DNA from 2 places in the Dictyobacter halimunensis genome. Region 2 is predicted to be linked to the other one. Evidence: a T-box and tRNA genes for the amino acid it is inferred to sense, from the RefSeq annotation. Region 2 holds a T-box; the other holds one or more tRNA genes.
What was found. The T-box of region 2 lies ahead of serS (serine--tRNA ligase). A T-box ahead of a tRNA ligase gene usually reads a tRNA of that ligase, here a tRNA-Ser.
Positions count from the first base shown of each region.

Region 1: it has a tRNA-Ser gene. The T-box ahead of serS (serine--tRNA ligase) is inferred to sense a tRNA for this amino acid. The anticodon was not compared.

Region 1 covers NZ_BSRI01000002.1:1,354,144-1,369,147, reverse strand. Annotated here, with positions in the region: gene AABA21_RS19720 (DNA polymerase domain-containing protein) at 56-2,509, opposite strand; gene AABA21_RS19715 (DUF4397 domain-containing protein) at 3,010-3,831, shown strand; gene AABA21_RS19710 (class F sortase) at 3,921-4,556, shown strand; tRNA gene AABA21_RS19705 (tRNA-Trp) at 4,813-4,884, opposite strand; tRNA gene AABA21_RS19700 (tRNA-Ser) at 4,893-4,982, opposite strand; gene AABA21_RS19695 (ABC transporter substrate-binding protein) at 5,200-6,546, opposite strand; gene AABA21_RS19690 (carbohydrate ABC transporter permease) at 6,615-7,514, opposite strand; gene AABA21_RS19685 (carbohydrate ABC transporter permease) at 7,665-8,570, opposite strand; gene AABA21_RS19680 (o-succinylbenzoate--CoA ligase) at 9,138-10,676, opposite strand; gene menC (o-succinylbenzoate synthase) at 10,702-11,865, opposite strand; gene menB (1,4-dihydroxy-2-naphthoyl-CoA synthase) at 12,557-13,375, opposite strand; gene menH (2-succinyl-6-hydroxy-2,4-cyclohexadiene-1-carboxylate synthase) at 13,416-14,291, opposite strand; gene menD (2-succinyl-5-enolpyruvyl-6-hydroxy-3-cyclohexene-1-carboxylic-acid synthase) at 14,299-15,004, opposite strand, start outside.
Region 2 covers NZ_BSRI01000002.1:3,258,662-3,273,665, reverse strand. Annotated here, with positions in the region: gene AABA21_RS27675 (metal-sulfur cluster assembly factor) at 569-880, shown strand; gene AABA21_RS27670 (hypothetical protein) at 1,026-1,883, shown strand; gene AABA21_RS27665 (zinc ribbon domain-containing protein) at 1,931-3,055, shown strand; gene AABA21_RS27660 (hypothetical protein) at 3,219-4,475, shown strand; gene AABA21_RS27655 (hypothetical protein) at 4,477-5,454, shown strand; gene AABA21_RS27650 (ArnT family glycosyltransferase) at 5,434-6,741, opposite strand; gene AABA21_RS27645 (RNA-guided endonuclease InsQ/TnpB family protein) at 6,877-8,010, opposite strand; T-box leader at 8,291-8,517, shown strand; gene serS (serine--tRNA ligase) at 8,606-9,904, shown strand; gene AABA21_RS27635 (alpha-hydroxy acid oxidase) at 10,140-11,186, shown strand; gene AABA21_RS27630 (metallophosphoesterase family protein) at 11,228-11,722, opposite strand; gene AABA21_RS27625 (metallophosphoesterase family protein) at 11,861-12,571, shown strand; gene AABA21_RS27620 (PrsW family intramembrane metalloprotease) at 12,833-13,717, shown strand; gene AABA21_RS27615 (hypothetical protein) at 13,918-14,106, opposite strand; gene lpdA (dihydrolipoyl dehydrogenase) at 14,684-15,004, shown strand, end outside.

The sequences.
Region 1 (15,004 bases), 1.9 Mb from region 2:
ATCGTGAGGGTACGGGCCGCTTCGCGGCAAGCCGGGGCAAGCCCGGCACGTACAGTTAATTGTGGCGAATCCAGAGCGGCTCGATGCTTTCGATAGGTGGGTCGACGTCGAAGAGGCTGGGTTGTTGTTCGGCACGAAAGAGCTGCTCGAAGGCTTCTTTGCTGAAGGCTTTGCTCAGCCGGGCGGCGTATGAGTTGCGCAGCACCTGGACGTAGTGCTCGACGTCGTAGTCGCGGCGATTGGCGATATCCTGATAGGTGACGAGCGAGGTCTTTGTCTGAGGAGCTACCTTGCCGTCGGCCTGTTCGCGCCAGTCGGTAACGATGGGTGCCTCCTCGGTCTCGTCGGGCAGCCAGACGTAGCCTTTGCGCGTGCGATAGAAGCGGACGCGTTCCCCGACCTCCCAGTGGGTACGACCAGCGCCGAGCAGGGCCTCGTAGGCGGGCTCCTGGTGGCTGTTGCGCGCCTCCATATAGGTTTCGGGCTTCTTGGAGAGCTTGACTCGCGTGGCCAGTTCCGAGGCCGGCAGGCGGCGATTGCGCAGATCGGAGACGGTTTCCAGGTAGAGGTTGCGGACACCGACGACATCTCCCACCATGGCGCAGTGCAGGGCCTTGCGCAGGAAGCGGTCGCCAAAGGGCTCGGCCCGGCTGGAGCGCAGGGCGACGCCATGGACCAGCAGGCGATTATCATAGGTTAGCAAGGCGTAGTTCTTGACCTCATGGCTGAGCATGGCTCGGTAGCGACCCTCATACTCCAGGCGAATACCGGCGGGCAGCTCCGAGGCGATCGAATTGACCAGCTCCTTTTCCTGGGCCGCGCTCCATCCTCTGGGGACCGCGAAGTAGACGCCATCCGTATCGGCCTCGATCAGCGCCATGCCGCGCTGGCGCAGGGCGTCCAGGATCGAGTTGAGGATGGCCCGGCCGCGCCGCGTCACCTCGCCGGCCGCCTTGCCGTCCGCGAACAGCGCCATCTTGCCCGCCCCCATATAGCCGTAGGCGGCGTTGATCAAGATCTTCATCGCCGCCTGCGTGGCCGCGTGATGATTGCTCTCGATCGAGTGGCGTTTATTCTGGAGCGCCATCTCCTTATGTTCCAGGCGCAGATCGGTCAGGCGTCCCAGGATGTTGAGGAAGATTCCCAGGCGATCGCAGGAGGGTCCAATGCGGAAGGTGCGCATCAGTGAGGGATACAGCGAGGCGACGTCGGCCTTGACGACCTGCTCGGCGATGCCGGAGGCGAACAGGTGGACCGCCCCTCCTTCGTGCAGACCATCCTCGGCGCTCTGCTGGGCTGCTTGATACGGTGGGGCTGCGTCCCGGCGCAGGTAGCTACGCACCAGGATTGGTTCCAGGATGCCCATGGCTGGACCAGCCGAGGCCAGTCGCTCATAGCGGCGGGGCGCCATGCCAGCCAGGGCGAAGGGCGCCCCCAGCAATCGCTGCGAGAGGCCATCAACCTCCGTCACATCATCCATAGCGTAGCGACGCACCAGGTTTGGATTTTTCTGATAGGTCTCGAAGATGTCACTACCCTCGATGTAGACGCGCTGGGGCGAGGCGATGCGAAAATATTTGGCAACCTCTTTCAGGCCATAGCTGGGGATATCGCGCACCACGAAATCATGGCGCCGCACCGCGTCCATCGTATCGATCAGTTCGCGGCCCACCACGCTGAAGCGTTTGCGCTTGCGCGCCTCGGGTCCAACGGCCAGCGTCTCCTGGTAGCTCTCCATCACCATCGGCCCCCCCGTTCGCCCGATCTCCAGCGGCACCCGATGCACGGTGGCGCGATGCTCCAAAAAGGGCAGGTCAAAGCCGAACAGATTGTGGTTCTCGATCACATCGGGATCGCGCTCACGAATCAGGGCGCACAGCTCATAGATCAGGTGCGCCTCCTCCTCGGGTGTGGCGGCCTCCAACACCCGCTCAAAGCCATGGTTATCGCGGATCGCCACCAGGAAGATACGGCCACGATGCGGGTCCAGCGCCGTCGTTTCCAGGTCAAACTGCAGCCGGTGGAGATCCTGGTAGGTCATGCCGCGAAAATAGACCTTGCCGCTGCTCATCAGGTACTGCTCGACCGGCCCCACGCGGTAATAGGCATCACCCAGTTCATTTATCATATTGAGTGGCCGCCGTAGGCGATGACCGGCCCCCTCCAGAATCGTTTTCTCCAGCAGGCGACTTTCGCGGGCATACAGCAGATATTTGTAGGAGGAGGCCGGCCCATTCAGCTTGCGGTAGCGCAGGACGACCTTGTGGCTGGCATGCTCATCGTGGGGCTGCAGCGCGTCCCCCAGGTACTTCACGTCCTGCAGGGAAGTGGCCAGGAGCCAGGGGATATAGTGTTCAGCCGAACGCACAACGGTGCCATTCACCCGGCGCCAGATCAGCGCCCGGCCATCGCGATGGGCCCAGACAGAAACGATGCCTGGCGTCGGATTCCAGCCAAAGAGGTATTCATCTTCGATTGGGATTGGCGTAGGATCAATTTGTGTTTGCATAGCCGACTGCACGCTCCTGGTCTATTATGAGAAGAAAACGTTTGTTCTAATCATACATGAGTTGACCTTGAATAACAAGTCCCGGCTCACCTTTCCCGCCGTAACATGAATATATTTGCATGAATTTCTTCAAAAGGTTAAATAATTTTACAGAATCACGGGTGTGGTGTCGTCAATACTACGTTCACACGAAATACATACGCCATCCACTAATCGGTAATAGACCTGAGTGAGCAAGATAGAATGGTTCTATGTATTTCGTGTCGCGTTACAAGCCGGGGTGAGTCCCAAGATGTTTAATTTAACACTCTGGCGCCCGGGCACGGGGCCGCTGAGCGGCAAGGCTGGGGCAAGCCCAGCACCTACGATCTCGTGTGAGAATGCGATCTCCAAAATACATCTGGAGAGATTGGTTTTCATGGTTAGAGAACGTCAAAATCTTGACCTGTTGTTCGTATGTATTTACTTTATGTTGTGAAAAGAAAGAGGAAACAATGAAGATGTTACAACGATGTGTATCTATTGCTGCTGCATTGGTGGGAATGCTGGCTCTGGTGCTCTTCTCGTCGGCCAGTGCGTTCGCGGCTCCGGCCGATAATGCCTATGTGCGTGTGGTGCATGCCTCTCCTGCGGCTGGTACGGTCGATGTTTTTGTCGATGGCAACAAATTGCTGCCTAACTTCACCTTTGGTACCGTGACCGATTATGTGGCCGTACCTGCTGGTTCGCATAAAGTTCAGGTCGCACCCGCTGGTAAGGGCGCCGATGCCGCCGTCATCAACCAGAGTGTTTCTGTTGAGTCTGGTATGGCCTACACCGTCGCCGCTATTGGCACCAAGGATACCGGCTTTGGCCTGCAAGCTTTCGCTGATGACAACATGTTGTCGGGTGGTATGGCTAAGGTGCGTGTATATCATCTCTCGCCCAATGCTGGTCCAGTCAACGTGGCGGCCGGTGGCAAGACCGTCATTACCGGACTGACCTACAAGAATGCCAGTGACTACCTGACAGTACCGCCAGCTTCCTACACCTTCAACGTGACCGCCACCCAGGCCAATGCTACCATTCCTGTGAGTGCCACCCTGAATAGCAACACCGTCAATAGCGTGTTCGCCATTGGCCTCTACCAGGGTGATCCCGCTCTCAAGTTCGTAGTTGGTGTCGCTACCGGTGTTCCTGGCATGCCGCAGACCGGCGCAAATCCCCATGCCGTTGCTCCGGCTTCCAGCGATACGACCCTGCCCTGGTTCCTTGGCGCCGTCGCCCTGATTATCGCGGGAACCGCTGGCTACACCGTGCGCTACGCCCGCGTCCGCCGCTAATCTGCTAGGAAAGAAGAGTGATACGCATCTAATCAAAGGATAGGTGCGTATCACTTTGTGGAGGATTTGCTACTAGAAAGGTGTTCGTGATGGTGCGTGTCAATCGTTTGTATGTCGCAATGATGGGTTTTATGTATGTTGGCCTGCTCTGTGTTCTGAGTGCCTGTGGTGGGAACGCGGTTCAGGCTCAAGTGGTCCGGCCGACGCCCCGACCAACGGTAGCGCCGACACCCACATCCATGCCACCGACACCTACACCTGTGCCGATTGTGCGTGTGGCTGAGCCGGTGCATATCCGTATTCCCGCTATTGGCGTTGACACCGAAGTCGAGCCGGTCGGGGTATTGGCCAGCGGCAACCTGGACACCCCGCATAGGAACAAATGGGATGGAACGGGTTGGTACGAAAGCGGTCCCCGCCCTGGTGAGAAGGGGAGCGCCGTCATCGACGGGCATGTCGACCGGGACGGGGGCAGTCCCGCCGTCTTCTGGAACCTGCAATACATGAAGCCCGGTGACGAAGTCATTATCACCACCAGTAGCGGCCAGCAACTCCACTTCCGCACCATCAGGAGCGAAGCTATCCCGCCCGATCCCAGCCACCTGCAAGGTATTTTTGGCGATAGCAGTGGTACCTATCTGAATATGATCACCTGCGCAGGCGTCTGGATTCCCAGCCAGGGGCAGACCTCGCTACGCCTGGTTGTTTACACCAAGCTGATTTAAGGCCGCAGGCCTTTATTATATTGTTGGGGAACCTGAGCGTCCCCGCACAGGCGTCCGCATGCGCGGCCGCCCCATTTTTAAGAGTGGTGCGGTACAACAGGTGGGTGCATCCGCACCCACCTGTTGTACCGCACCACTCTTAAAAAACCTGTGAGCACCGTAGGTGCGTAGTGTCATGGCCGAAGGCGCGCAACGCAGGGGAGCACAATAAAAAAGAAGACCCCGGCAAACACTTGCCGAAGCCTTCTTTAAGGGGCAGGGGAGACAGGACTCGAACCTGCAACAACACGTTTTGGAGACGTGGACTCTACCATTGAGCTACTCCCCTATGGAGTATGGCGGAGAGGGAGAGATTCGAACTCTCGGAAGGGTTGCCCCTTCAGCGGTTTAGCAAACCGCCGCACTAGGCCACTATGCGACCTCTCCGTGCGGGTTACATCGAAGATCATGTTGCCATGAGATTCTGGTGTACCGTATAGCAGTTGGGTTTAGAACTGCCTTAACGAGGAAAATCATAACATAACCGCAACCGACTGTCAACACTTTTCAGGCTGTTTTTTGCAGAGGCTGTGAATTACCAGGAAACGTCCCTCCTCTCGAGGAGAGACGTTTCCTGATCGGGTTGCTGTGTATGGATGATCTGTTAGCTTATTTTGAAGGGGCAATATTGCTGCATCTGCGGTTGGATGCGGGCCTGGGCCTCTTGCAGGGCCTGCTGCGGCGATTTGTTGCCGAGCAGCACGTCTTGCTGGGCCGTGGTCATGGCATCCCAGAGCTGGGCGCCCACTGGTAGGGGGACGCGGCTCGTCGAGTATTGCATCAAGTTGCCAAAGAATTGCTGATTGCCCTGGAACAGGCTCTTGTCGTTGTAGAGATCTTTCCAGGTTGGCAGGTGCCCGGTGATCTGGGCATAGATCTTCTGGCCTTCGGCGCCGGTCATGTAGCGAATGAAGCGGTAGCCGCCGTCGGCGTTGGGCGCTCCCCTGGGCATTACGACGGCCATACCACCAGACCAGGTGAAGGGCTGCTCGCCCGCCTGCTGCCTGGGAAGGTATGTGACGCCATAGTTCAGTTTGGGCGCGTATTGCTGGAGGCTGGCGATATTCCAGTTGCCATCAATCGACATCGCCAGGTGGCCGGTAAAGAACGGCGTCTGGCTGGGTGGCGCGTTGGGTGGCTGGTAGGTCGCCAGGAAGGTCGCTACCCTCGAATAGTTCAGCTGTTGCGCCCACTTCTGATAATCCTGGTACGCCTGCATGATGGCCGGCTCGGTCAGCGTCACCTGGCATTGCTGCTGATTAAAGTATTTGGCTCCGAAGTCCAGTGCCCAGGTGGCGTGCTCGCCTTCACCTGCCCAGGGGATAAAACCGATCTGGGTATAGTTGCCATGGGAATCAGTCTTATTGAGCTTCTGCGCGATCGACCAGAGCTTGTCGACCGTGACCGGACCATGAGAGGGGTCCAGTTCAGATGGATCGATGCCAGCCTGTTTCAGTAGATCCTTGTTATAGTAGATGGCGCGCGCATCCGTCTCCAGCGGCAGGCCGTAGGAATGGCCCTGGTACTGCGTCTCGCCCCAGGCGAAGGGCAGATAGCCATTCTCAAGTCCTGGATTCTTACTCTCGTAGGGGGTGAGGTCCTGCAGCAGTCCGACCGAGGCCTGCTGACTGACGGTAAAGCGGTCGATCATATAGGCGTCGGGTGGCGAGCCGCCGCGCACCGCCGTAATCAAGGATGTCGAATCGCCCGTGCCCTGTGACGGCATCCCCACCATGCGCACATGCAGATCGGGATTGGCCTTATCAAAGGCATCGATGATGGCCTGCTGCGCCTTCGTCGTAATCGGATCGGTCGCCGTGGTCCAGTAGACCACCTCGTGTGAATCGCGCGAGCCCGGGAATGAGCAGGACGACAGCGCCATCGCCACCAGGAAGAGTCCCAGCAGCCCGACGCAGAGCCGGGCAAACGTCGTATGTTTATTCTGTTGCATGCTTGCTTTCTCCATGAAAAATCGTTGCGAGAAACACACCATAGTGTTCCGCGTAGTGTATATCCCGGCTATTTGATACTGCCCATCGTCACGCCTTCAATGAAGAAGCGCTGGAAGATAAAGAACAGCACCACGATTGGCACGATTACCAGGACGGAGGCGGCCATCAACAGGTTAAACTGGATATCGTGGGTTGAGCGGAATGCCTGCAGGCCGATCGAGAGCGTATGCATCGAGTCGTCTTGCAGATAGATTAAGGGACCCATGAAGTCGTTCCAGGCGCCCACGGCCGATAGGATCGCGACCGCGCCCAGCGCTGGTCTGGCGATCGGGGCTATCACGCGCCAGAGGATGCTCCACTCGCTGGCGCCATCGATGCGGGCCGCGTCAAGCAATTCGTGGGGCACCTGCAGCAAGAACTGACGCAGCAGGAAGATATAGAAGGCGCTGCCAAGGAAGGCCGGTACGACCAGCGGCAGCAGCGTATTGATCCAATGCAGCCAGGCGAAGAGGTCGAACATGGGGATGATGGCGATCGGAAAAGGGATAAAGATCGTCACCAGCACCAGATAGAAGATCTTGTCGCGGCCACGCCATTCGAGGCATGAAAAGCCATAGGCCACGATCAGATTGGATAACACGGCTCCGATTACCGCCAGGGCGGTATAGATGACCGTATTTAGAAAGTACTGAAAAAACGGGATCGTGTTGATCGCCTGGATAAAGTTATTCCATTCCCAGCTCTGAGGGAAGAGCGTGGGGGGAGTAATGGCCAACTCAGGATTAGACTTGAGGGCCGTATTAATCATCCAGTAGAGCGGGACAAGGAAGAGTAGCGACATCAGCACGAGGAAGACGCGTACCCCGATCTCTTTGCGCGCCTTGCGAGCAACGACCTGGCGGCGCATCTGGGTCAGTTTAGGATCATCGTTGATCGGACTTGTACTTGGACTGGTCACCGTTTTCATTAAAGCGCCTCCTGCATGCCATCACGGCCATCTAACCAGCTACAATTGATGGAATTGTACATAGTTGTTCACTTTCTCAATCTGTAAAGCAACCTCTACACCCTGAAACGATAGCTATGTGACTCCATAGATATCGCTGCGGGGCGTGACTTAAGAAGCATCGTAGTTTACGAAACGCTGGCTCAGCCAGTATAGAACGAGTGCCAGCACTAATCCAAAGAGGAACAATATCACCGCTAGCGCGCACGCATAGCCCAGTTGCGCGTAGCTAAACGCATTCTGATACAGGTAATACATGTAGAACAGGGTGCCGTTGGCAGGCCCACCGTTCGTCATAATGTATGCTTGTTGGAAAACTTGCAGGCCCGCGCTCACGCCTGTGATCAGATTGAAGAGGATCGTCGGTGAGAGCAAGGGCAGCGTAATGCGGAAGAAACTGCCCAGACGACTGGAACCATCGATCTGGGCCGCCTCGTACATCGTCTTAGGAATATTATTGAGGCCAGCCAGGAAGATAAGAGCAGCGTTGCCCGCGCCCAGTTGCGCCATCAAGACGATGATGAGCTTCGCCCCTGTCGGATCGCTTAGATAGTCGGTTTGAGGGATATTAAAAAGCCCCAGCACCATATTGAGCAAGCCATATTGAGGATTGACCAGCACAATAAAGATAAACGACATCGCGAAGATAGGGATAATCGAGGGGAGATAGAGGGCCGTGCGATAGATCGCGACCTCTTTGACTGAGCGGTTCATCGCCAGCGCCAGTAGCAAGGCCACCACCAGCCCTATCGGCACCGCCAGGATCGCGTAGAAAAACGTGTTCTGCACAGCGGTCCCGACCAGTGGATCGGTGAAGAGACGAGTGTAATTCCCGAATCCCAGCCAGACCGGCGGCAGCATGCCCGAATACCGAGCGAAGCTAATCACAAACGAATAGATCGTCGGATACAATACAAAGACCAGAAAACCGAGCATCCATGGACTGATAAACATCAATCCTTTCAGGACATTTGAGCGTTCCCGTTTGCTCATTCTGTTGCTTTTGACAGCAATCATCAATAGCCTCCTTACATGGAAACATACCGAGTTCTCTTGTGAGGACTTTATGACCACATTGTAGATCTATGAAAAACAGGCGAGAAAAACAATTTAGCTCTCCCATTACAGGCAACCATGCCTGCGCTGAGAGAGCCAGGTTTCCACCTGATTTTCCATTCCTGAAAGCTCAACGTTGAACCGTTTGAAAGAAACACGCTTATGTCGATTTAAAGCTAGCGGGGAGTGTGTTTCTTGTCTGAAGGAATATCTTTATAAAAGATTATAGCATATCTATAAAAGTAATTGAAGGGGAACGAAATTGTTATCTGGAATGAATGCCTTTTATATATTATTACTCAGAATTCTGTATTCAAATAGCACACATATTCAAAAGCGTTGTCGCGATCTCTAATATAGATTACGTGATCTCTAATATATATTTATGAGCGAGATTATTGAATAATAATCATAATAATTCTCACCCGCCGTCGGTTCGGGTCTTATGCCTGATTTGCCCTTCAAGCACGAAAAAAACCGAGGAAACATACGTGCTCGGCAACGGGAAATCGGGCGCGAGGCCCGAAACTACGGGGAGGGCGGTAATGTGGGTCCTGGGAGGAGGGTGGGGAGCTCGCGGCGCAGGAGCTTGCCGGAGGAGTTGCGGGGGAGCGGTGAGGTGAGATAGATGGCGCGGGGGACTTTGTAACGGGCCAGGCGTTGGCTGGCATAGGTGATCAGTTCGGTTGGGGTCAGTGTGCTGCCGGGATGCAGGTGGACGAAAGCGATGGGTACCTGTCCCCATTGAGGATCGACCTGGCCGCAGACGCCCGCCTCCGCGACGTCTGGATGGGTCAGGAGGGCGGCTTCGATCTCGGCAGGATAGATGTTTTCTCCACCGGAGATGATCAGGTCGCTGCGCCGGTCGAGCACATAGAGATACCCTTCCTCGTCCAGGTAGCCGACATCGCCGGTTGTCAGCCAGCCATCCTGAATGGTGGTCGCCGTGGCTTCGGGACGGTGATCGTAGCCGGCCGTGATGCTGGGGCCTTTCAGGCAGATGACGCCGGGCTGGTTGGATCCCACCACCACGCCCTCGTCGACGATGCGCAGCTGGACTGGCAGCAGGGGACGGCCGGCCGAGCCGAGCTTGCGCAGGGCGTCAGCGGGCGAGAGCGTGACCGCCTGCGAGCAGGACTCTGTCAGGCCATAGGTCTGGACCACCGGTATGTCGCGGCTGGCGCAATCCTCCAGCAGTGGCCGGGGAGCGGGTCCACCACCTAGCAGCACGCAGCGCAGCGTAGAGGGATAGTGCTGATGGCTGGCGTCCAGTTCGGCCAGCATGCGCTGCAGCATGATCGCCACCACCGAGATGATGCTGATCCCCTGCTCGCGAATCGCTTGATTGACGAGCGCGGCATCAAACTTCTCATATACGATAATGCGAATGCCATAGATGACGTTCTTCATCAGGATGGAGAGGCCGCCGATATGGAACAGCGGCATGCATAGCAGCCAGCAATCGCTCTCGCCCTGATGTCCCATATTAAGGGCCGAGCCAATGGCGTTCCACCACTGCATCTTGTAGGTAATGATTACGCCCTTGGGGATGCCGGTCGTGCCTGATGTATACATGATGGCGTGCGTCGCCTCCAGATCGATCTCGTCGAGTAGGGCCGTATGCTGGTCGGGGACGACATTGTGCAGCGACACGTGGCGCGTAGCCGTCTCTAACTGTAGCCGGGCTGTGCTCAGGGTTGGCAGGGCCTGCTGAATAGCGGCGGCCCGCTCCGTATAAGTGCTATCGCTGAGTAGTGCCATGGCCTCCACGTCGCGCAGCAGCCAGAGCTGTTCGTCCAGGGTCAGGCGCACGTTGAGCGGGACCAGGATGGCGCCCAGGCGGATCAGGGCGTGCACGCAGACCACGAAGGGGACGCCGTTGCTGGCCAGCAGCGCCACGCGGCTGCCCTGCTTGATACCCAGCGTCGATAGCTGTTGTGCCAGCTGCAGCGCCTGCTGATTCAATTCCGCGAAGGTCCATGCTATTTCCGGCGTACTGATGGCCAGCTTGCGCGGCGTATTGTCCGCGCAGCGCTGTAGCCAGTTGGGAAGATGTGTGCTATTCACTTTTATGCCTCTACCTTGTAAATGACTAGTTTGATCCGGCGTATCTTGTCAAGGTCGCCTGCTTCAGGTGTACTCCTAGGCCGGGGGCCGTGGGAGATGTCATGTGTCCATTCTCGATCGGGAGTGTTTCCTGAATGAGATCGTCGATCAGCAGCGGCAGGGTGGCCAGGCCACATTCCAGCGTGATCTCGGGCATGGCCGCCGCCAGGTGCAGGGCCATGACGACGCCGACGCCGCTCTCGATGGTGCTGGTAATCACGCAGCGCACGCCATGGGCGGTCGCCTCGCGTATCATGCGCTGGCTCTGGCGCGGGCCTCCGGCGAGCTGAGGTTTGATCACAAAGATTCCGGCCGCGTTTCTGGCCAGGACGCGCCGGGCGCTTTCCAGATCAGAGAGCACCTCGTCGGCGGCGATAGAGATAGGTACTGCGCGGCGCAGGGCCGCCATGCCGGCCAGATCCGTTCTCGGCAATGGCTGCTCTACATACTGGATGCTCCAGAGTTCACAGGACGACAGAATCGAGCGGGCCAGCTCAAAATCCCAGGACTCATTGGCATCCAGGCGCAGGTGGATGGTAGGACCCAGCGCGGCCCGTACGGCCGCCACCAGCTCAACGGTCTGGCGCAGTTGTGGTCCCACCTTGAGCTTGATGCAGGAGAAACCCTGAGCAGCCGCCTGTCGGGCTTGCTCGACCGCCGCCTCGACCTCCTGCGCGCCGATGACTGTATTGACCGGTACACTCGTGCGTACCTGAGAGGCCGCCTGTGCCAGGTCCTGTGCTGTGGGCGGCTCTATGAGATCGGGAAGGGCGAGCAGGGTCGCCAATGAGCACCGATAATGCTGGCCCAGCGCATCCAGCACGGCGGTCTCTAATCCGCAGCGTGCAGCCGTAGGGAGCGTGTCTTGCAGCTGATCAAGCTGTGCCAGGGCATCTGATAGTGCCAGCCCCTGCAGGCGTGGAGCGACGAACGGCAGACAACCCATCACATCCTGTAGCGTCCCCCCACTGAACTCGGGCAGAGGGGCGCACTCGCCGATCCCGATGGTACCGGAACTTGTATGTAGCTCAACGATAATCCCATCACGCGTCACCAGGCGCTCATGGGCGCTGGTAAAGCTGCTCCGCAACGGCACCTGGTATGGCGTCCATCTTATCCCCTCAATGATTAGTTGCCTGGACGTGCTCAATTCCTTCCCCTTTTGTATGCTTTCTACAACATTTCAATGAAGCGACCCAGTAGGTTCGGCCTTTGCGGCCGATTTTCCCTCGCGAGGGCCAATACGTTCAATGTAAGATCATGCAAAACGAGAAAAGACCACAGTACGTGCGGGGCTTGCCCCCGCTTGCTTGTCCCCCAAGCGGAAAGCTCCTTCAAAGCGACCAGGAACGGTTGCATGCGATGCATCGCATTCTGCTTGCTGCTTTTTCGAGCGGCGAGCAAGCAAGCGGGGGCAAGCTCCGCACGTACTGTGGTCTCTTTTCTTGTTGCTTATTCTAAAAGTTGAAAGCATTGGCCGCGAGGGCCGAACCTACGGGATCTCTTTTCTCCCCACGATGATGTTATGGATGTGCAATGATTACATTGTAATGATAATGTATCGAGTTGTGTTCGTTATAGAGACCAAGAGAGATGTTGGAAAGTAGGAGGTAGATTGTATGCAAAACATGTCACCGCACAGGAGGCCAGGGATCGTTCCCCAGCGACCCATCAGTCAGCCACTTAATATTCGGAGATTGCTGGGGGTTCTGTTGGGCGCTTCACTTATGCTCCTGGGATTCCTGGGTCTATGTTATTGTATCTTCCTCTACTTCCACCACTGATCCACTGTTGCGTAAAGGGACAAGCGAGCGCTTGCCCCTTCGTTTTGCCTTCGTTATTTATGGGAGGCGTGGGAATTTTGAGAAGTCGGGTTTGCGCTTCTCCAGGAAGGCGTTCTTACCTTCTTTGCCTTCTTCAGTCATGTAGTAGAGCATGGTGGCGTTGCCGGCCAGCTCCTGGATGCCTGCCAGGCCATCGGTGTCGGCGTTGAAGGCTGACTTCAGGAAGCGGATGGCGATCGGGCTCTTCTCCAGGATCTCCTGGGCCCATTTCACGGTCTCTTCTTCCAACTGGTCCAGGGGGACGACGGTGTTGATCAGTCCCATGTCCAGTGCCTGCTGGGCGTCGTACTGGCGGCAGAGGTACCAGATCTCACGGGCTTTTTTATGACCAACCACACGGGCCATGTAGGTGGCGCCCCAGCCGGCGTCGAAGCTGCCTACGCGGGGACCGGTCTGGCCAAAGCGGGCGTTGTCGGCTGCGATTGTCAGGTCGCAGAGCAGTTGCAGGACGTGACCACCGCCGATCGCGTAGCCCGCGACCATGGCGATAACGGGTTTAGGCAGGTATTTGATCACCTTCTGCAACTCAAGGGCGTTTAGACGGGGCACGCCGTCGCTGCCGACATAGCCACCCTCACCGCGCACGCGCTGGTCGCCGCCGGAGCAGAAAGCCTTTTCGCCCTGCCCGGTGAAGATAACCACGCCGATCTCGGCATCCTCGTGGCAGAGCGTGAAGGCATCGATCAGCTCATTCAGCGTTTCTGGGCGGAATGCGTTGCGTACCTCGGGGCGATTGATGGTGATTTTCCCCATGCCCTCGGCTTTTTCAAAAATAATATCTTGATAATCACGAACTTTTTGCCATTCAACTGACATGATCATAGTCTCCTTGTTTCTAAATTTATCTTCTCTCCTATTATGGCACAGAGCGGCAGAATGTGTAGACAAGTTGCTCGAATTCCTCGGGTTGCTCCATGTGTATGGTATGACCGGCGCCTGGAACGATGTGGTGCCGGGCCTGGGGAAAGCGCTCGGCCATATCGCGAGCAACCGCGCAGAACTTTTGATCCTCCTCACCGGTAAGCAGGAGGACCGGGACCGCAATGGTTTCCAGGTGATCATGGATGGCCGGTTGCGCGCCGGTACCCACGCCGCGCAGGCTATTGGCCAATCCACGTGGACTATTGCGCAGACGCTGTTGACGCAGGGCCTCGCGTATCCTGTACGGCAGCTTCTCCTGGGTGGCGAAGATCGGGCGGCGCTCCCAGTAATTTACAAACGCCTCGATCCCATAATCTTCGATGCAATTGGCGAGCGCCTCGTCGCTACGACGGCGCTGCTCGCGCTCCTCAGGGGAGGACAGTCCTGGTGATGCGCTTTCCAGCAGCAAGGCCCTGAAATAGCCCGAGAGAGCCGTATAGAGGGCGATGCGACCTCCCATTGAGTAGCCAACCAGGATCGCCTGTCCGGCGGCGATGCCAAGGGAGCTCAGGGCCGCCACAATATCTTCCTGGCAATGCTCTATGGCATAACGGCAGGGATCCTCGGGCACACTGGAAAGGCCATGCCCGAGCATCTCCAGAGAGATAACATGCATTCCGTGTTCGACTAAATGTTTCAGCAGGGAGCCCCAGTTGGTCGCGCACCCTGTGAAACCATGGATAAAGACTACCGTGGGTTGCTCGGCGCCTTCACCCTCGTGTCGACCCATCTGGAGACAACCCATATGTATCCCATTGACCTCAATCTGCTGCACACTATCTACTTGAAGATCGGGGCGTTGCATTCCCATTGTTCGCTTAGTCCTCCTGACTACGGAGCGCACCTTCGACCGCTCGCCATAGCTGGCGATGCATGGTTACATTGCTGGCGCGCTCGGTGCGCAGTTCAATCACATGCAGCCCACGCGCGGCGATGCCATGCTGAAAGGCCTGGCGGAAGGCGCTCCAGTCCGCTGGCCGCTGATAGGTCCCCCCATACATCTGTACGACCGGCTGAAAGTCGAGTCCGGTCGGGGTACCGAACAGCTGCTCAAAGTGATCTGGATAGGCGGCCTGTGGTAGGAATGAGAAGATCCCACCACCATCATTATTGATTAAGATGATCACCAGATCCAATTGGTGTAATCGCGCCGCCAGCAATCCGTTGAGATCATGGAAGAAGGACAGGTCGCCGATGACCAGTACCGTGGGGGTGGAGGATTGTTTGCCCGCGCTAACCCCCAGGGCGCTGGAGATGACGCCGTCGATGCCGTTGGCGCCACGATTGCCGAGCGCGTCGACGTTTTGAGGACCGCCCCAGTAGAATGTATCCATATCGCGGATCGGCATGCTGTTGCCGGCGAAGAGGGTCGCGCCCTCAGGTAGCAGATCGGCCAGCTCGGTAAAGACGCGCCCCTCAAAGGGGTCCTGAAAATCCTGGATGGCGGCCCACAGCGTCTGGCGTGTCGTGCGATCGGTGCGCAGCCAGCTCTGGAGCCAGCCGTCGTCGCGTGCTGGACGATCC
Region 2 (15,004 bases):
ACCCGCATATATATTATAGTGATACATCACCCATCCGTGGGCAAATCTCACCTTCATCCATGACAAATATCCTATTTCATCCATTTCCATTCCCCAATCGGAGGCGAGCTCCGAACCTATGGGGGCGGGGCATGGTCGCCGGCATCCATTTGATGGGGATCGGGGGCATGGTCACCCAGCGTCCACGTGATGCGACGGGGCATGGGCACCCATCAAATGGATGATGGGTGCCCCATCCCAAAGATTGGGCGGTCGCGCATGCGCGACCGCCCAATTCAATCCTTTGACAAATACTTTCTGTTCGGTATATATTACAGGCAAGATAATCCTACTAGTTTACTCGGAATAGGGAAACAACAGGGTTGAAAAGATCTGAAAATGTATGGTAAACTGGGCGAGCCACCAGAGGCAGAATTGAGTGCAGAAAGCTTCTTTTCTCTCTATATAGCATGTGGCACCTGAGCAGAAGCTCGATGGATGGGCCTTGTTCCCGACCTGGGTATGATATAAAATCGCTCAGATTGATCATTTTTACGTTTTCATATGTTCGGAAAGGCAGCTGCATCCAATGGCAGAAATTAATGAAGCAGAGCTCATGGACGCGCTCCGTGAGTGCTATGATCCGGAGATACCGGTTAATATTGTTGACCTCGGGCTTGTCTATGGCATGGATATCAATAACGAGACGGGAAACGTCGACGTTACGATGACTCTTACCGCGCTGGGATGTCCTATGGCCGGCGAGGTGATGTCAGAGGTCGAGATGCGTGTGCGACAGGTGGAAAATGTCAAAAACTGCAAAGTCGAGCTGACATTTGATCCACCCTGGTCACCAGATCGTATGACTGAAGATGCTAAATGGGAGCTGGGCATGATTTAGCCAGTTACCAGTATACAGACGAAAACGAGCATGCTTTTCTGCGAATAGAAGGCATGCTCGTTTTCGTCTGTATAAAGCCATTGAAGCGTTTTCGCAACCTGTAAGGCGATTATGTGGTTCTCTGTACAATGTGGGTAGGAGGTTGATGATGGAATTTGAGGCCAAGTCGAACACAGGATTACTAAAAACAACAGGCAGGCATAGATTTTCAAAAATAACATTGGCAATCGCGCTGGCACTACTTCTGGTGGTAGGTATCAGTACCTTGATCGGATACAACGTTGTGTATCACCCCTATATCCTGCGCATACAGGGCACAGCGACATCTATAGCGCGCATTCAAGAGACGGTACACGCCAGGGCCACGCATGCCGCGCAGATCTCAGCAACCCTGGTAGCCCAGGACAGAGCAACAGCCACGGCGGTCGCCCGCCATCAAAACAATTATGACCTGATCACCAGGGCGTTCCCCAACATTAATGATGACCTCCACAATCCGGATATCTATAACTGGGATACCGGTTCCGGCTGCACCTTCAGCAATTCCGCATATAACGTCGCAGTCGCGGAAAAAGGTTTCTTTCTGCCCTGCATTGCTAAAAACACCAGTCTGAACAACTTTGTCTATCAGGTAGATATGAAGATTATCCGCGGTGATGCCGGTGGACTGATCGTTCGCGCGCGCGGCGATAACTCGCAATCCTATATTTTCGTTGTGGGACAGGATGGGAGCTACAGCATCTATTACTACTCCGGTGAAGATAAGAAGGCCGCCCAGACGCTGACGGATGGATATAACAGCCAGATTATCATGGGCTATAAACAGGTCAATACGCTGGCGGTACTGGCCAGCGGAAGCTCGCTGGATTTCTATATCAACAGAAAATACGTTACCAGTGTGATCGATACGACGTTGAGCAGCGGGCAGATCGGGGTGCTGGCCAATAATTATAAACGCTCGACACTGGTTACCTACTCTCATGCCAGGATCTGGAAACTCTAGCAGGGACCGAGAAGGTCCTGCTTCAACGTATGATAGGAGAGGTGTTCATGTATAATTGCCCTCAATGCGGGAACATGCTATCGCCAGGAATGACGCGCTGCCCCTATTGCCACTGGAACCTGGCGGCGACCACCAATGAAGATCCCTATCATACATCCTACGCTGGTCGGGGAGGAACACCACCATCCGGCTACACCATCACCGATGAAACCAGCTATCAGTCTGAAGCCGCGCGCGCCCATCATTATATGGTCGCGGTGGCTTCAGCACCAACGATCCAGACGCACGAGGTGCAGCAACACAAAATAGTGATCGGCATTATGCTGGGAGCTATCATGCTGCTGGCCCTGCTCCTGATAGCCAGTGGCGTGAGCCTGCTCTATTATAGAGAGGTCACCCGTCCAGCCCAGCTGCATACCCAGGCTACCGCGACCGCCTATGCCAACCACATCGTCACCCTCCATCACAAGGCAACGGCACAGGCGCTGGCTACCCAGGTTATTCAGGCCACACAAGCCGCGATCAGGCAGAAGAAGGCGGCCTCAATTGCCGCCGCGCAGGCGACGGCTCAGGCTCGGGCAACCGCGACGGCCCAGCAAAACTTCTATTCCATGAGCACTCAGGGCCGGCCGACTATTAGCGCGCCCTTGCTGTTTGAAACGGGTCAGAGATGGGACGTCTATCCGACCAGGGACGGGGGTGGCTGCGCGTTTACCCCGGATGGCCTGCATAGCAGCGTCTTCAAAACCGGTTCTTATGCTCCCTGCTTCGCCCATGCCACCCGTTTCCGCAACTTCGCGCTAGAGATTCAAATGACGATCAAAAAAGGCGACGAGGGTGGCGTCATTTTTCGCTCCACGAACCACGACAAAAGCTTCTATAGCTTCCGGATTGATCGTTCTGGCGTCTATGGCCTGCTTCTCACCAGGAGCAACGGCTACGCCATACCCCTGATCTATGATCAAAGCCCGTTTATTAAAACAGGGATTGGCATGACAAACACCCTGACAATCATTGCCAGGGGTGACAATATCTACCTCTACATCAACAGACACTATGTGGGGAGCGCCAGTGACAACAGTTATAGGATCGGTACGATCGGGATTATGGCGGTCAATCGTCAGCATGCGACGGTCGCAAGCTTTAATAATCTACATATCTGGCGGTTATAGTTATCATCGGTGGAGATACATAAAAAAGGGATGTACCACTTGAAGCATGCTGCGAATAGTACTATATCCAAATAGCTTACCTGGTATATATATTGGTAAATAAGCCATAATCATATAGAATAGAGCTGTTAATTTCGCAGCAGCAAAAAGTGGAGACTTTATTATGAACTGTCCATCATGTGGATTGTATTTACCCAGCCCGGTCTATCGATGCCCACGCTGTAACCAGCCGCTATCGACATCCACTGAATCGACAGCCGCACGCCAGCAACTATTCCAGCCGTCGACAGGCAATTATGTACCAGGCAACCAACCAGAATCCCCTCCGGCTAAAACGCTATTTCGACACCCACAGATGCAGGTGGGAGAACCGGGAACGGCCCAACCATTCACACAGACACACAGCCAGCCACGCGCGTCCAATGCAACGGGGCAGTCGCCTGCCTACAGTCAGCCCTGGCAGCCATCCTCCCCTCCTGCGAGTTGGAATGCTGCCAGTCAGCCCCTGCCACCGTCGCCTATGCCGACCTGGAACGCGACCAGCCAGCCGCTACAGTTCTCGCCCGCGCCCAACTGGAAATTGAACCAGCCACTGCAATCCTCTCCCGTAGCGGGTACGCTACGGCGTTCGTCGATGGTGAATCAGCGCAACCGTTCAGGCCGGAAACGGAAACAAACATTTATCTGGGTAGGGGTGAGCATCTGCGTGCTCCTATTGGTGACCCTGGCAGGTTATGTCTTTGTACAAAATTATAATCAGGCGACGGTAACACAGCCGGCACTGATATATCCAACGCCGGTCCCAACACTACCGGCCCTGAAGGTTACCGATCCACAAACACTCTATCAACAGGCAATTGTGCGCAAGCCATTGCTCACAGATAAGCTTGCCGCACAGGACTCCTATGATTGGGAACCTGTCAACACCAACGCCAGCGGTAAATGCACCTTCACCGGTCAGGCGCTTCACGCGACCAGCGTACAGGGTAACCAAGCAGTCCTTTGCCTGGAACAGGCTCTCCAGTTCGACAATATCGCCTTTCAGGCCCAGGTGACTATTCGACAAGGGGACACCGCCGGACTGGTGATCCGCTCCAACAAGACCGGTGAACAACTTTATCTGTTCGGCATTACAACCACGGGCCGCTACCTGCTGGCCAGTGCCCAGAAGAAGACGGGCGAGCAGACTAAGGTCATCGCCGGTGGCCTGAGTCCGGCCATTCAACAGGGGCTCAATCAACCCAACCAGTTGACCATTATCGCGCGTCAGCAGACCTTGTATCTCTACGTCAATGGACAATATTTAACAAAGGTCAACGACGCGACCGCCAGCAAGGGCCAGGTTGGCTTCTTTTCCGGCGACTCACAGCATAACGTTCCAGAGGCGGCGTTCAATCAATCACATGTATGGGGGATCTAACGTGCTAGACTCAGTCAGACCTATATGGCCGCCACCACCTCGTTCCCGCAAACGCCGCTCTCTACCTGGAATGATCAGTTCACTGCTGGCCCTCATCCTATGCGTATTGCTGGTGATCAGCGCGCTGGGGCTGCTCACTTTTGAGACCACAACCCACTATAGAGGCGCCCTCCGGCGTACCGCGACGGTAGAGGCGCAACAAACTAGCAGCGTGCAGACGACGGCCCAGGCCAGGGTGCAGGGGACGGCTCAGTATTTTCAAAATGCCCAGGCGCAGATCGAGGCCACAGCCACCGCCGAAGGCAATCTGGCAGCCGTCGCCACCCAGGGCGCCATGAATGTCACGGCCACAGCCACCGCGAACGAGAATCTATACCAGAGCAGAGCAGGCGGCAAGGCCGCCATCGATGATCCGATGACCGACAATAGCGGAAGCAGCAAATGGGATAGCGGCAACGGGTCCACCGATACGGGATGCGCATTCAGTGGCGGAACCTACCATGCCAGCGAAGCCCAGTTTATGTATCTACAGCCCTGTATCGCGCGCGCTACCAACGTAGCGCAACTCGCCTACCAGGCCGATGTCACCATTGTCCAGGGGAACCAGGGACAGGCCGGGCTGCTCTTTCGCGTCGATGGCGCCAACAGCGCCTACTATTTTTTTCACGTCGGCAGCAACGGCAGCTATGCGCTTGATCTCTACAATGGAGCCAGCGGCAGTGTCCTGCTGCAAGGGAGCAGTGCTGCGATTAATAGCGGCATCAACAACATGAATCAGTTGATGGTGCTGGCCGACAGGGATAGCATAACGATTCTGGTCAATGGCCACTATCTGGGCGCGATAACCGACGATAGCCTGAGCAGCGGCAAAATCGGGGTCGGTGTGATCAACAATGGCACACCGGTCGATGCGACCTTCGCCAATGTGAAGGTTTGGAACTATGAGCAGAAAGAGACATTAACGAACGGCGGCGGTTGACGCTGCCGCCGTTCGCCGTCCGGCCCAATACTTACGAATTGAGTAGATCGCGCACATAGCCAGCATCAGCAAGAGAGGTTCGATCGGTGCGCGAAAGCGTGGGATACCATACAGCCCCACATTCTCCCCGACCGTCGACAGCAAGATCAAATACACCAGCAATAGCTCACGCCAGCGTCTCCTGCTGACGATCAATCCCCAGGCCGCCAGCAGGAAGATCGGGATAGGAACGACGTTCATCAATACCAGCACGATGCGGCTGGATAGTTGATTCGGGAAACGATCGGTGGGCAGATCGGCCTCGTGCGCGGCCGGAACCCACATGTTGAGGGCGTGGGCGGCCAGTAATCCCGGCATCTCGCCCACGTGCGTCTGCATCCATTGTAGCGACTTCGCCTTATAGAGGTCCTCCCTCTTCATCTCGCAACGAGCATCACACGTATAGAGGGGAAAGGCGCCCGACACCTCGGGCACTGAGCGCAAGGGATTCGACCACGTCATCTGATCCCATGGCTTCTGGGCAACCTGGTTGTTGTATGAGCCCAGCAACACGGTCCCATCACCGGTCGCGACCGGCACAAAGCGTTGCGACACCAGGTAGTTGCGCAGCGTCCATGGCGCGATCAGCAACAGCGCGATCAATGGGACGACCACAGCCACGCGCCAGGCGAAACGCCAGCTAAATACCCGCTGCCAGCCCAACACCAATGCCCAGAGCACTATCAGTCCCGCCACCAGCAAGCCGTTCGGCCGCGTCAGCGCCAGCAAAGCGAGTAAAACGCCAGCGAGTATAACCAGTCCTACACCACGATCGCGCAGCAGGCGATAGAGGGCATAGCCGAGGGCCGTTAAAAGAAAGGTGTAGAGCGTCTCCGAATAGAGCCAGCCGGTGTAGATGTAGAGTCCCGGATAGAGGGCGGCGACAATGCCAGCCACCAGTGCCAGGCGGCGCGTATTCAAGAAGTCCCGCACCCATAGATAGATAATGAGGCAGGTCGCGGCATCCAGCACGCATAAAAGGAGGCGCGTGAAAAGATCGTTGGGGCCAAACACGAGCGAGAGCAGCCCGATCAGCAGCGGCCAGAGCGGCGCCCGGTAGACCGTAGTGATATTGCCATGCAGGCAGAAGCAGTGCGCCTGCAACAGGTGCAGACCAATATCGCGATACTGCTGAGAATCACGGGTTGGAACATAGTGCAGCGCCACGGTAAAATTATAGACAACTCGTACCAGCAAGGCCAACACAAATACACCAACAGCGAAACGATCCAGTCGCCAACGCATCATCTTCATAATTTCCTACATAACTCTACTTCAATAGGGACATTTTGACACTCCCCACGGCGAAAGCCGGAAGCTTCTTGATTCATCCAGGCAGCGCAATCTCCTGTATTGCGACAGAAGACAGGAGGCCATCTGTCCTCAAGCGTTCGCCAGATTGATCTGGCCCGTTCCTGTCTGCCCGACAGTACGGGAGGCTTCTAAGATATTGAGCGCGGCATTTTCATCACGGTCCATGACCAGGCCACAACTCGGACAAATATGCGTACGCATGCTCAGCGTCTTGATGACGGTCGTGCCGCATCCGGAGCAGTTCTGGCTCGTTCCATGGGGAGCCACAGCGATGATGGCAATGCCATGGAGCTTGCCATAGTATTTCACCTGCTCCAGGAAGGCCCCCCATGCCGCATCATTAATGGACTTGGCCAGTTTGCGATTGCGGACCATATTGCGGATGACCAGGTGTTCAAAGGCGATCAGGTCGTGAGACGAGACGAGCGCATTCGCCTGCTTTCGGGCGAAATCTTGACGCTGCCGCTGAACTTTCAGATGGGCTCGGGCGACCAACTTGCGCGCCTTGCCCCGGTTCTTCGAGCCCTTCTTTTTGCGGGAGAGTCGGCGTTGTAAGCGCTTCAACCGGGCTTCGGCTTTGCGATAGTAGCGGGGATTCTCAATTGTGTTGCCAAGAGAATCGGTATAGTAGGCTTTGAGTCCAATATCGATCCCGACCTGCACACCGGTGGCTTCATGCGCAATCTGGCGCTCGGCCTGGACGCAGAATTGCACATAATATCCATCCACGCGCCGGATCAGCCGAACCCGTTTGATCTGTTTGATGGGGAAGGTTTCAATCGTGCGTGTCCCAATCAGCCGGAGCCGACCAATGCCGCATCCATCGCGAAACGTGATATGTCGCCCATCAGGCTCAAGCTTCCAGCCCGAGGTTTTGTATTCAATGCTGCGGTTATCCTTTTGAAAGCGCGGATAGCCTTTCTTTCCTGGTTTGCTGGCTTTGCAATTGGTATAGAAACGTCGGATGGCAAACCAGGCCCGATCTGCGCTGGCTTGACGTGCCATCGAATTGAGGGCACCGACAAAGGAAAATTCTTTCGCCAGGATCGCGCAATACTTTTGCAAATCATCCTGTCCAATGCCCTTTTCATCCATCCAGAGACGGAGGCATTTATTGCGGATAAATTGCACAGTACGAATCGCTTCGTCGATGGCGGCATATTGCGCCTTTTTCCCATCCACTTTATATTCGTATGTGAGCATGCACGTCCCTTTCCACCCCGAATGTTCTACCCTCAGCATAGCATGATTGAAGCACGTATTCAAGAGCCTATATGCATGTTCATATGGGAGGCTTTTTGCCCTCATGCGAGTCCCATCCCCCGTTCCAAATAATAAGGAACGCGTCTTATATCCCCATGCCAGAAAGCAAAGGCTTTACGGCGCAGTTTGGTAACACTTTTCAGTGCTATAAAAAATATTTCAAGCTGGTTGACAAATACGAGGGCAACTGCTATGCTGAAGCACACATATTACATACAATACATGGGCAATGAATGGGATGAGTAGCTCTTAGCATAAAGAGACAGAGAACTGCGGGTCGGTGCGACGCAGTCTATGCGAGAGGGAAATCCACCCGGGAGCCCACGCGCTAAGCGTCAACGGATGCCTCCGTTATCGGGCCGTAACGAGTTCCACTGCCTCTGTGCGGGCATTGGAAAAAATAAGGTGGCACCACGATTTTGCGCATTCAGCGTCGTCGTCCTTGAGTCAGGACGCGGCGTTTTTTTATTGCTTGTCGATTGCGTGGTCCACAGACACAGTGGTGGCACGCGGGAGAAAGAGGAGAGAAAAGAGCATGCTTGATCTTGCATTTATACGTAGCAATCCCGATGTGGTCAAGGAGGCTGCACGGCTCAAAAACAATTCGATTGATATTGATGCCCTGCTGGCATTAGATCAACACGTTGTCGCCCTCCAGCACGAAGTAGAGGAGGCGCGTGCCAAGCAGAATCAGCTCTCGAAGGGGATTCAGCAGGCCGCCAAAGAGAAGAATGTCGAGCTGCGCAACAACCTGATCGCAGAAGGCAAGAAGCTGGCCGAACTCATCAAAGCCAAAGAACCCGAGCTGAACCAGATGACGGAAGAGCGCTATAACATGCTGCTGCTGGTCCCAAATATTCCGGATCCCAGCACCCCGGTTGGAAAAGATGAGAGCGAGAACGTTCCTTTTAAATATTGGGGCGAGCTACCCGAGTTTGGTTTTTCGGCGCTGGACCACTATGATCTAATGCTCAAGCATAACCTGGTCGATATCGAGCGGGCCGTGAAGGTGGCCGGATCGCGCAGCTATGTGCTACGTGGGGATGCCGCCCGGTTGGAGCTGGCATTGATCAACTTCGCGATGGACAAAATGGCGCGCAAAGGCTTCACGCCACTGATCGTCCCCTCGATGGCCCGCGACTTCGCCTTTGTTGGCAACGGCCAGTTTCCCAAGGGGCGCGACCAGGTCTATGAGCTGAAGGATCAGGATCTCTTCCTGGTTGGGACGGCAGAGGTGTCGATCACCGGCATGTATAAAGATGAGATTCTCAAGGGCGAAGAGCTGCCCCTGAAATTTGTCGGCTATAGCCCCTGCTTCCGCCAGGAGGCGGGCACCTATGGCAAGGATACCCGTGGCGTCTTCCGCATTCACCAGTTCAACAAGGTTGAGCAATATATCATCTGTAAAGCGGATCACGAGGAGTCGGTCTTCTGGTTTGAGCAATTACTTCAGAATGCCGAGGAGCTCATCCAGGACCTGGAGCTCCCCTATCGCGTGGTTAATGTCTGTACCGGCGACATGGGTGATGGAAAAGTTGGCATGTATGATATAGAATGCTGGGTACCAAGCGAAAAACGTTATCGTGAAACCCACTCGTGCTCGTACCTGCATGACTGGCAGGCACGGCGGGCGAACCTGCGCTATCGCGACGAGGAAGGCAAAGTACGGTTTGTGCATACGCTCAACAACACGGCCATCGCCTCGCCGCGCATCCTGATTCCACTGCTGGAGACGCACCAGCAGGCCGATGGCAGCGTTCGCATTCCCGAGGCCCTACGCCCATTTATGGGAGGGCAAGAATTTATTGGCCGCCCGGTACCAGCCCACTCGTAGCGAAAGTGCTATGAGTCATCCCGGATTTTTGAAAAATCCGCAAAACAGGTTCTACGCTCCTAAAGCGGGAGGTGCAGGAGGGCTGACCGCCCTCCTGCCGGGGTGTGGGGACATCCCACACCCCGGCAGGGAGGGCCCTGCACCCCTGGTTTTGGAAACTTTTTCAAAAGTTTGGGATGGTTCATAGGCGAGAGGTCGGCCTGGTCGACCGTCTGTATGAGAAAGAGAAGAGGCAATGGACCCAATTAACCTGTTTGATTATGAGCAACTGGCACAACAGCGTTTGCCCGCGGTGATCTGGGACCACATTCAAGGCGGTAGCGATGATAGCCTCACGGTACGCGCCAACCGCCAGGCCTTTGAGCGACTGCGACTGCGCCCGCGCGTGCTGGTCGATGTCAGTGTCATCGAGACCCATACCACTGTACTGGGGACCCCGATCCAGTTGCCAATTCTCGTCGGGCCGACCGCCGGCCATATGCTGGCCCATCCAGAGGGTGAATGCGCCACCGCCCAGGCGGCGGAACAGGCTGGCACCATCATGATTGTCAGCGGCTTCTCCTCACGCACCATCGAGGATATCCGCGCCAGCACGCAGGGTCCTCTCTGGCTACAGCTCTATAGCTACCATAGTCTGGAAGTAACCGGCCAATTCGTCCAGCGGGCCACAGCCGCCGGTTACCAGGCCATCGTGTTGACGGTCGACACGGCCCACCTGGGACACCGCGAACAGGACATCCGCAACAACTTTCAACGCTCCCACTTTGTACCGCTGGCCAACTTCATCGATAATGACGTCAGCGAGACGCCTCTGCGTCACCTGGTAGATACCTGGGAGACCGTGGATTGGTTGCGCACAGTAACCCATCTCCCCATTATCCTCAAAGGGATTTTAACGGCTGAAGACGCCCTGCTAGCACTGCAACACGGCGTGTCCGGCATCGTGGTCTCAAATCATGGTGGACGACAGTTGGACGGGGCCATCACCAGCATCGAGGCGCTGCCAGACATCGTGCAAGCGGTCAATGGCGGCTGTGAAATCTACCTGGACAGCGGCATCCGGCGCGGCTCCGACGTATTGAAGGCCCTGGCCCTGGGCGCGCGCGCCGTCTTGATTGGTCGCCCGATTTTCTGGGGACTGGCCGTCAACGGCGGGGCGGGGGTTCACCACGTGCTTGAGCTGCTCCACGCCGAATTGACGATGAGCATGGCCCTGGCTGGACGGCCCACGTTGTCCTCGCTCGATCCCTCCCTGATCAAATTGCCCGAACGGCGCATGTAACAGAGAGCCACTGGCGAGATCAAAACTGATGCGCCTGCATGCTAAGAGAGTAAAATGATCTCGCCCTTCACCGTCTGAGCTTCGTCATCGATCAGCAGTCGACCGATGCTGCAGGTGGGCTGACGGCGGCGATCATTGGCGCTGCCAGGATTAAAAAGCAGCTGGCTCGCATGTTCCTGATTGTAGGGATTGTGACTATGGCCAAATATCACCACGCGCGCGTCTGGAAATTCCTGGCGCGCCGTGCGATCATAGTGGCGCGCATCCCCCAGGATATGCACGATCCCGATGCGCATCCCACCCACCCTGATCTCTTTCTTGATTGGCAGCTTCATCACTACCTCTTCCTGCTCGACATTTCCCTGCACCGCCACCACGGGAGCGATCGTCTCCAGGTCCGATATAACGGATAGAATCGAGAGATCGCCAGCATGAATGATTAATTCGACGCCGGCGAAATGTTCCCACACCGCCTCTGGCACACGCGGAAAACGCGGACAATGCGTATCAGAGATAACACCTATGCGATGTTGCATCTTTGTATCCTCTCTTATTTTGAGATATATTACCTATGGCTTATCCAAGCAGCCATACATAAACATGCGACGAAACGAGTACAACAGAACTCTAGAGAGAAGGGGTGCGTTTAAGCGCGCCCAAAATCAGGATATCATATGCGTATTGCGATTATATCTGATATACATGGAAACAAGATAGCGCTGGACACCGTACTGGAGGATCTCTCAAAGCAACCGGCCATCGACCAGCTGGTGATCGCAGGCGATCTGCTTTTGAACGGACCCTGTCCCAAAGAGACCCTGGACACCATCCGGCAGCTCCACTGCCCGGTTATCCAGGGGAATGTGGATAAGGATGTCGTCAGCCAGAACTCAAAGAAGGGTCCCAAAAAGCAGAGCGTGATCGAGTGGACGCGCAGCCAGATCGGGGAGGAAGGGATCAACTACCTGGCCTCATTGCCTTTCAGCTATCTTGTCTCCAATCCCAATGGCACCGACCTGTTAGTGGTGCATGCCAATCCACTAAATCAGGAAGAAGCTATTTTTCCGACTTCACCCGACAGCAAGATTGAGCATCTCTGCGGCGACCTGCGCCCCACGATAGGGGCCGTAGTCTTTGGACACTATCATGTCGCTTACACGCGGCGCTGGCGCCATCTGCTCCTGGTCGATGCAGGCAGTTGTGGCCTGCCACGCGATAGCGATCCACGCGCGTCCTACGCCATTCTGACCTGGCAGGATAACGTCTGGCAAGCCGAACACCGGCGCGTCAAGTATGACGTGAAATCGGTCGTCAAGCAGCTCAAAAATAGCGGCATCCCTACCGTTGACAAGCGTATCAAAGTATTAACTGAAGCGGAATATTAATAAATATAAATACATTACACTTGTCAGGTTCCTATCTGGCAAGTTGTTTTAGCCTCTCCAGCTATCCCTCAGGATATGTGCCTCTACTTTCAGCCGTTTGTTGCCCTGGCAGGTTGCACAACGTGTTAGTGACAGCGAATATTTCTTTAAGAGGATATGTCTGTCAGATTGGAAAAGGAATGCTACCCCTGCGACATGGGACCCGCAATGTCATGGTGTAACAGATCCTGACAGTTAGTTTCCGAAGAAAGAAAGGTTGTCATGGCACAGCAAGACTGGACTCCATCGGTATCACCACTGCGGCAGGTCAGGGCTCATCGTGGACATAGCTGGCTATCAGCCTTGCTCATCGGGCTGGCGCTGTTCGCGGCCTCAACCATCATACTGTTCATTACGGGCAACGTAAATCTCTATCCGACCGTCATTCTGATTGGTAACTTCCTGATTCCGGTTGTTTTCGTGGCCTTTCTGTACGACCATCAGAATATCAGTCAACTGACCCCTGAGAGGGTAGCTAAAAGCTTCTGCCTCGGTGGTATCCTGGGGACCCTGGGGGCCGCGACCTTTGAATCATTCCTGATCCGTCCAGCTGGTCCCAATCATGGGCTAACCATAGGAAGTGCTATGCTAGTGGGATTAATTGAGGAGGGCTGTAAGATACTGGCGGTCATGTTTATGGCCCGGCGTATGCGCCATGATTCCGCGCTAGACGGCTTGCTGCTGGGGGGTTCAGTTGGGATGGGCTTTGCCGCCTTTGAGAGTACAGGCTATGCCTTCAGCGCCTTTCTGGCCAGCCAGGGACATATCAGCGCGTCGGTGGTGGTAACTATCGCCAGGGGCATGCTAGCGCCCTTTGGCCATGGCGTCTGGACAGCCATTCTCGGCTCTGTCCTGTTCCACGAGAGCCTGCCCCATCGCTTCCGTTTGACCTGGCGGGTTGGGCTGGCCTACCTGTTCGTCTCGTTCTTACACGGAGCCTGGGACGGTTTGCCGGCAAGCATCTCTCCCATCTACCTGATTCTCCCCCCAGGCATCCCTATCTCAGCGATCACCATTGCCATCAGCGTCGTTGGAATAACCGTCCTGGTCAAGCTATACCACCTGAATCTACACCAGCAGACCACGCTAAACGCCAGCCACGCATAAAGAGCGTCAGACCTCCGTCATGCACGTTTTCTTAGCGCATGACTACCCGGTTTCTGTGTGCTCAAACAGCCTTCCATGTGTTGGTGCATCGGGGGCGCTCACGCACACTCGTAAAATAACCGGGCGCCACCCTTTCTTGAAGAGTGGCACCCGGTTATTTCATATTTTAATCAACGACATCCTATAAAAAGGACAATACATTAGTATAAGGTATAATTACGGTCGTCGGCAGACGCGATATAACGTAAGCAACGAGCTAAATTAGATGCAACCATATCTGGAGCCTCTTCTGCACCGGCAGTGTCATCACCCAGATAATTGGCGGCATCGCCAGCATCTACTAACTCCAGTTCCTCGATAATGGAGTGTAGCTCTCCGGTTGTGGTCATTGGATATCCCCCAGTCATACAATAGTCAGATTACATGCATTCACTTCCACCTATCCGTGGGCATACCCCCTTGCCTGTTATTGCACTGGCATGCCCGGCTATCTCTAAAGATAGTTCATGTATACAGAGTAAGCATAAAGTTAGAATATTTGTCTCTGCATTTATTGATACGTTCTATTTCCCAACTCGTCATGTTAGTAGGCCAAAAAGGTAGTCTACCGGGTAAGTATCGAGGTAGGAAGAAACGTGATATACTGACGGGTATAAGTGAACGTGTCAAAGGGGTAATGGGATAGGCTACACAAGCACGAAAGATGCTATGACAGGCATAATATTTGTGGTTGGGTCAGCAACCCCCCGGCGATAAAAAACTGTTTATTTTGACAGATAGCAAACCATATTGTACTCATTCATTTGGAGAGACAATGACGTGTACTCCACGCGCAATATGCTTTATGGTACACAATGTGAAATGCTTTTAAGCCACGCCTGGTCCAGGTAGTGCGCACGAAAAACGCTCACATCATCCAACCTTCAGGCACGATGAATGAGTCCATGCAAATTGCAGGAGAAATTCATGACGAGTACTCATTATGATGTTGCGGTCATCGGCTCTGGCCCCGGTGGCTATGTAGCTGCCATTCGGGCTGCGCAGCGGGGCGCGAAAGTCGCGATTGTTGAAAAACAATATATGGGCGGCACCTGCCTCAATGTCGGCTGCATTCCATCAAAGGCAATGCTTCACATCGCGGAAACATTACATGAACTGAACTCCGTTAGCGAGCTCGGTATTACGCTACCTCAGGCACCGGTCTTCGACATGACGAAGGCGGTCGCCTTTAAAGATAAAGTCGTCAAACGTATGACGAGCGGCGTCAGCACCCTGATGAAGGGTAAC